DNA from 3 places in the [Clostridium] cellulosi genome. Region 3 is predicted to be linked to each of the others. Evidence: riboswitches for the same ligand, from Rfam matches in the RefSeq annotation. Region 3 holds a riboswitch; each other region holds the start of a gene.
The links. Region 3 has a riboswitch for thiamine pyrophosphate ahead of thiD (bifunctional hydroxymethylpyrimidine kinase/phosphomethylpyrimidine kinase). Riboswitches for the same ligand answer to the same signal wherever they lie in the genome.
Positions count from the first base shown of each region.

Region 1: it holds a riboswitch for thiamine pyrophosphate, as region 3 does, so the genes downstream of both, V6C21_RS07760 (energy-coupled thiamine transporter ThiT) here and thiD (bifunctional hydroxymethylpyrimidine kinase/phosphomethylpyrimidine kinase) in region 3, are expected to answer to the same signal.
Region 2: it holds a riboswitch for thiamine pyrophosphate, as region 3 does, so the genes downstream of both, thiS (sulfur carrier protein ThiS) here and thiD (bifunctional hydroxymethylpyrimidine kinase/phosphomethylpyrimidine kinase) in region 3, are expected to answer to the same signal.

Region 1 is NZ_JBAIZF010000025.1:52,267-54,447, reverse strand. Features, by position in the region: gene V6C21_RS07770 (putative polysaccharide biosynthesis protein) at 1-33, shown strand, start outside; gene V6C21_RS07765 (ferritin-like domain-containing protein) at 201-749, shown strand; TPP riboswitch at 806-915, shown strand; gene V6C21_RS07760 (energy-coupled thiamine transporter ThiT) at 969-1,535, shown strand; gene V6C21_RS07755 (M14 family zinc carboxypeptidase) at 1,614-2,181, opposite strand, start outside.
Region 2 is NZ_JBAIZF010000021.1:11,222-13,402, reverse strand. Features, by position in the region: gene V6C21_RS06455 (thiazole synthase) at 1-206, opposite strand, end outside; gene thiF (thiamine biosynthesis protein ThiF) at 223-858, opposite strand; gene thiS (sulfur carrier protein ThiS) at 860-1,054, opposite strand; TPP riboswitch at 1,110-1,218, opposite strand; gene V6C21_RS06440 (secondary thiamine-phosphate synthase enzyme YjbQ) at 1,472-1,873, shown strand; gene V6C21_RS06435 (AMP-binding protein) at 1,955-2,181, opposite strand, start outside.
Region 3 is NZ_JBAIZF010000004.1:34,891-37,071, reverse strand. Features, by position in the region: gene V6C21_RS01655 (amino acid permease) at 1-428, opposite strand, end outside; TPP riboswitch at 970-1,068, shown strand; gene thiD (bifunctional hydroxymethylpyrimidine kinase/phosphomethylpyrimidine kinase) at 1,127-1,948, shown strand; gene thiC (phosphomethylpyrimidine synthase ThiC) at 1,938-2,181, shown strand, end outside.

The DNA of each region.
Region 1 (2,181 bases), on a different contig from region 3:
ATAGATACTAAGGGCACTATTAAAACATATTAGTAAATTGAAACTGAATAGAAATTCTGCCATTTAGAATTTTGATATATTTCATAAAAAACTAAAATAAACCCGAATTTAAGCAAAAAACAAGCAGTAAATCATAGTTTCACAAAAAAGCATGGGCCGACATACGCTGTTATTGCATAAAAAGGCGTGGAGGTAGGTGTATGAATATGAATGACAGCATGAACGATGTAAAAATTATGTCAGATATAATGCGTATGCCGGATGAAGATTCAATGGATGAAGATATGCGCCGCTTCATGGCGGATGGATACATAATGGGGAAAACCTGCTTTGGAAGCGATTCCACACAGTATGCAGACAGATTAATGGAATTTGTAAACGATGAGTTTTCAGATTATCTTTATTACATTCAGCTGTCAAAAAGAGCGCCGACACAGTCGGCAAGGCGCATATTTAGGCAATTTTCAGAAGATGAGATTGGTCATGCGAGAAGATTTGCCGCGGCATATTTTTTGATTACAGGAAAAAGGTATTTCCCCACAAGGAATTCGGTCGAACCAGTTGTTGTTCCGCCCTTATACATACAGGCGCTGCGCCAGCGTTATCTCGCCGAATCGCGTGACGCGGTAAAATACCGTCTGTTTTCGCAGCATACAAGGGATCTGTGTTTAAAGAAAATCGCTGTTGATACAAGTGAAGATGAAAGAAAACACGCCCAGAAGCTAATGGAGCTGCTGCAGACGGTTTGACTTAGGCAAATGGCATTGTAGTTTGACAAGGCAGTGGTAATGGAGTATAATATAACAAAACTTAATAGGGGTGCTGACGGATGTCGGCTGAGAGGGAATATGAGTATTCCCAACCCATGAACCTGATCCGGATAATGCCGGCGTAGGGAGCTGCTTTGTAGTGAATTATTGCCGCGCCGGGTTTCCGGCACGGCAATTTTTTATAGGGAGAAATGGGAAATGAACCAAAAAACTTTAAGACTTGTTGAAACTGGTGTCCTTATCGCATTAGCTATTGCCCTTAGCAATGTCAAACTGTATCACATGCCATACGGAGGCTCGGTTACATTGTGCAGCATGCTGCCTGTAATGCTCATTTCGTATCGCCATGGGGTGAAGTGGGGCTTAGGCAGTGCTTTCGCATATTCGCTTGTACATATGTTTATTAGCATGTTTGTTTATGGAGATTTGCTTTCATGGGGTCTTACCGCACAAGCACTGATAGCCAGCATATTTCTTGATTATGTGCTTGCTTTTACAAGCCTCGGACTTGCCGGCATATTTGGAACAAAGTTATGGCAGTACATGGGCGGAATGAGTTTTGCGGTTGCGCTCCGTTATCTTTTCCACGTCATATCGGGTGTAGCTATTTTCGGCTCAGCACTCCCGGAAAACTTCTCAAACCCGCTTATATATTCTATTGTGTATAATTCGTTTTTAATTCCGGAGCTTGCGCTTTGCCTTATAATGGGAGCCCTGCTTTATGTTCCCCTCAAAAAATATATCAGTATAACTAAAAATGTATGATATATGGGAAAAAATAAAGAGCACCGGCATAATTGAAACTATGCCGGTGCTTTCTGTATGCAATATCGATTAAAGTTATCAATTGAAACTCTTTACTAATTTTTTTATACCTTCAATAGTTCGATTCGCATATTCCTCGCTGTGTGAATATGCTTTTTTGGGATATTCAATCAGCATACCTTTGGCCCCTGTAGTAGTGGCCCAGGCGCTGAAGTATCCGTGATTGGAACTTGTGAAGTTGCGCTGACTAGTGATTTTCAAACTGTCTTTAAAGTATTTCGCCAAAGAAGCGTCACCAATAAACATATTGCCCCATCCGTGACAGTCTATAACCACGTCTGGATTCAGTGACTCGACTAATTCTTTGAGTGCCTGCGTTTCTGGGGTGGCGAAGGGTTTCTTTAGGGTGTGATTGCGCTTTTGGTTGTAAACTTTAAAGCAGTAGTCAAAATCCCTGTTCATATCAACCCCTAATGAGACTTGGCATCTGCCGATACCGTTGTTTGTTTTGCCGTTTGATAGACCGTCCGGATTTAAAGAAGAGATTATATATAACTCTGTATTGCCAAGTTTGTCTCTGTTGTTTTTAAAATAGTCTGCTATCTGGTTGCCGATTTTGACGAGGACTTGTCCGTCTTTTGGGGCC
Region 2 (2,181 bases), on a different contig from region 3:
TTCGGAAGCAGAGTGACACCTTGAGGGATATAGTTCAGTATATTTTCTTGTTCTTTTGTATTTGCTCGGCGGACTGCAAGAGTAATAATTTCAGCTCCCGCATACTTAACAGCGGCCTCTATTAGATTCATAGAGTATTTGCCAGAGCCCAGAATGAACCGGGAATTAAATTCATGCCCGCCAATGATTAATTTATCGTCCGTCATTCGTTCACCTCTTTCTTCATGCTTCAAATTCATTTGTTAAAATGCGCAACACCATGTGCGCCTGATGGGCTGCGCAAACCAAAACTCGAGAAGCCACAGGCCCGATGCCTTTGTTCACATCGCTGACTTCATCACCGCATATGTAAAAATGCCTCATCGCTTTGCGCGTTTTTATGGTGTTGGCGCTCCCTAAGCCGGCAAGCCCAGAGCCGGCAATCAAATATTTCTCCGGCATTTTTTTCAAAACAATATTGGTAAGCATTGCTTTACTTTCCGCATTGTCAAATGCTTCGCAGATTATATCAGCTTCTTTTAGCAACTCCTTGGCATTGTCTTCTGTTATCCGGACGCAGTGCGGTTCCAATTCAACGTAAGGTGAAATCTCTTTTAGATTTTCACAGAGGGCATCCGTCTTAAACATGCCGACTTGACTCAGTTTATACTGCTGACGATTGAGATTCGCAAGATCAACCCGGTCAAAGTCTATTAAAATCAATTTGCCGATACCTGCACGGGTTAGAGCAATAGCAATATTTGAACCAAGCCCACCAAGACCGCATATCGCTACCGTAGCGGATAAGAATTTTCTTTGAGTCTCAACACCATGCCTTTTTTCCAGAGCCGCTATCATTTCTTCTTTTGTCGGCAGCACATTAACCACCTCCCACAAAGCTCACAATATTAACCGTATCGCCATCTGCAAGTACGGTTGAAGCATATTGCCCCTTTGTGACAATCTCGCCATTGCGTTCCACAGCAATGTATTTGAGGTTATAATTTGCCTCTGTCAAATACTCTGCTATGGTTTTGCCAGAAACATCAAAATCCTTTCCGTTAATTTTAACCATTTTATCCCCCCCTAAAAATAAAAACGGGAAGTTCCCGATTTGGTAACTTCCCGTAAATATTGCGTATTTTAGTCATCCCTACGTTGGCATTACCCAAATCAGGTTATCGGTCGAAGGTTACACCTTCCTCTCAGCCTGTAACACAAGCTCCCGTCTAAAATATTAAATTTTATTTAATAATATATAAATAAAAATAATTTGTCAACTCTTTCCCCTGCGCCCTTTTTACGTATATCCGCGGGACCGATAAGCAGATATCTAACAGATCGCCACGAAGAAAAAGCTGTGCATACAGCTCGCCAAAAACATCTCAGAATAAAAGTTTTCTAATTAATGCTTCCATACTCCACTGATTCGGCCTATAATATAGATTAACAGCGCAGTATGTCTTTTTATTTTCAAGGAGGACTGTCTTTTATGGCGAATTTAAAGGAATTCACACTTAGAACCGGAAAAAACGGGTTTTATAATATCACGCGCGAGATTGCCGACTTTGTTAGAGAATCACATATAGACGAGGGCATTGCAATCGTGTTCTGCCCGCACACGACAGCCGGCATTACCATAAATGAAAACGCCGACCCCGATGTCACCGCGGACATGACCTATACGCTGAACAGGTCGTTCCCGAAGCTTCCAGAGTACCAGCATATGGAGGGCAACTCGGACGCGCATATAAAATCCACGCTGACAGGCGCTCAAACCACTGTGATAATCACCGGCGGAAGATTGCTGCTTGGCACATGGCAGGCCATCTATTTCTGCGAATACGATGGCCCCCGCACCCGCCATTTCTATGTTAAGCTTATAGAAGGGTAATTTATTTGCCCGCACGTAGCAAAAGGCATTACTCATATCAAGCAAAACGGGATGCAGTGTTTAACTGCACCCCGTTTTATTTTACGCTGTTTCTATACTGTCATCCTCTTGAAGCCCCAGTTTTTCAATCGCCATTTCGCGCATCTTATATTTAAGTACCTTTCCGGCGGCATTCATCGGGAATTCCTTTACAAACTCTATGTAGCGAGGAGTCTTATGCTTTGCAATATGGGATCTAATATATTCCCTGAGTTCATCTTCAGTGAGGGTTGAGCCTTCTTTAAGAATCACGCAGGCCATGATTTCCT
Region 3 (2,181 bases):
GGCAGGTTTATTCCGATATTTGAGAGAAGCTGCGTGATATATCCCGACCAACCTATAGCTACAGAGCCGATTGCGACGGTATACTCAAGTATCAGGTCCCAGCCGATTATCCAGGCCCATATTTCGCCAAGCGAAACATAAGCATAAGTGTATGCGCTTCCGGAAACTGGCACGGAAGAAGCAAACTCTGCGTATGTCAATGCTGCCAGTCCGCAGACGATAGCGGCTAAAATGAAAGAGATAAAAAGAGCCGGCCCGGAATAATTAGCCGCCGCCAGACCAGTAATTACAAATATGCCAGTGCCGACAATTGCCCCTATTCCGAACATTATCAGTTCAAATGGGCTCAGTACCTTTTTGAGGGATTTCTCACTTTTTGTCTCATTTAAAAGATCGGAAATTGGTTTAACAGAAAAGATTCCTTTCATTGGCTCCACCTTGATTTTTTAATTAGTATAGCAAAAATCTGTTGTATAAACAATAAATGCTAAGTAAAATGTTGAATAAATATACAGTGTGTTTATTCATAAAATTAGTGATATTGTCTGATGACACCGAAATTTTGTTGAAATATAACATATTTCTCTTGATGTATATGCGTGATAAGCCAAAACAATTGACTTCCTTGCTTTGAAATGTTATACTCAAATAAACTGCGGGGGGACTCGAAAGAGTTGAGAAGGTAGAACCTGACCCATTGAACCTGTCAGTTAACACTGGTGTAGGGAAGCAGGCATTATTAAGATGATGTCAGAGTGCTTTCCGCGGAGGAGAGCGCTTTTTTATTACCCAAATAAAATTGAATAAAGGCAAACTGCGGGGGGACTCGGAAGAGTTGAGAAGGTAGAACCTGACCCATTGAACCTGTCAGTTAACACTGGTGTAGGGAAGCAGGCATTATTAAGATGATGTCAGAGTGCTTTCCGCAGAGGAAAGCACTTTTTTATTACCCAAATAAAATTGAATAAAGGCAAACTGCGGGGGGACTCGGAAGAGTTGAGAAGGTAGAACCTGACCCATTGAACCTGTCAGTTAACACTGGCGTAGGGAAGCAGGCATTATTGAGTGATGTTAGAGTGCTTTCCGCAGAGGAAAGCACTTTTTTATTAAAGGAAAGGTGATAGAAATGAAAAAAGTTTTGACGATTGCAGGTTCTGATTGCAGCGGCGGTGCAGGCGTTCAAGCCGACCTTAAAACCTTTGCTGCACATGGCGTTTATGGCATGAGTGTAATAGTATCTGTGGTCGCGGAAAACACTTTCCGCGTCATCAGAGCTTATGACCTTTCGCCGGAGGCAATTGAAAACCAGATTGATGCTGTTTTTGAGGATATCGGTGTCGATGCCGTCAAGGTGGGCATGCTGTCTCAATCCGCTTGCATGGAAGCGGTAGCGCGCAAACTCAGGGAGTATAAGCCCCGAAATGTAGTGATTGACCCAGTTATGGCTGCGAAAAACGGCTGCCCCCTTATGCAGCCGGATTCAGTTGATACCCTCATCAGAGAGATATTGCCTTTGGCGGACCTGCTGACTCCAAATATTCCGGAAGCTGAAATGATTACTGGAATGAAGATTCAAAGCGACAGGGATATGGAACATGCCGCCGAAAAGATAGCGGCGATGGGTGCAAAGGCTGTGTTGGTAAAGGGAGGCCATGCAAAGGGCGATGCTTTGGACATTCTTTTTGACGGCAATAAGTTTACCCATTTCAGTGCGAAGCGCATTGACACTAAAAACACCCACGGCACAGGCTGCACATATTCCTCCGCTATTGCTTCTAATCTTGCCCTGGGCTTTAATCTGGAAGAGGCGGTCAAAAGAGCGAAAGAATATGTCACCACCGCTATTCGGCATGCTCTTCCAATCGGCAAAGGCTGCGGCCCCACTCATCATTTTTATGATCTATATAGAAACGGATTACAAAGGGAGGAACTGTCAAATGAAATATAAAACACAGATGGAGGCGGCCCGAAACGGTTATGTCACCAAAGAGCTTGCCCAGGTGGCAGCAGATGAAGGCATTGAAGAAAAGGAATTGATGCAGCTCGTAGCGTCCGGCAAAGTGGCAATTCCGGCAAATATCCGGCACACAGCCCTGCATCCCCATGGCATAGGCAGCGGCCTGCGGACAAAAATCAACGTGAACCTCGGTATTTCCGGCGACTGTGCCGACTATGAAAGGG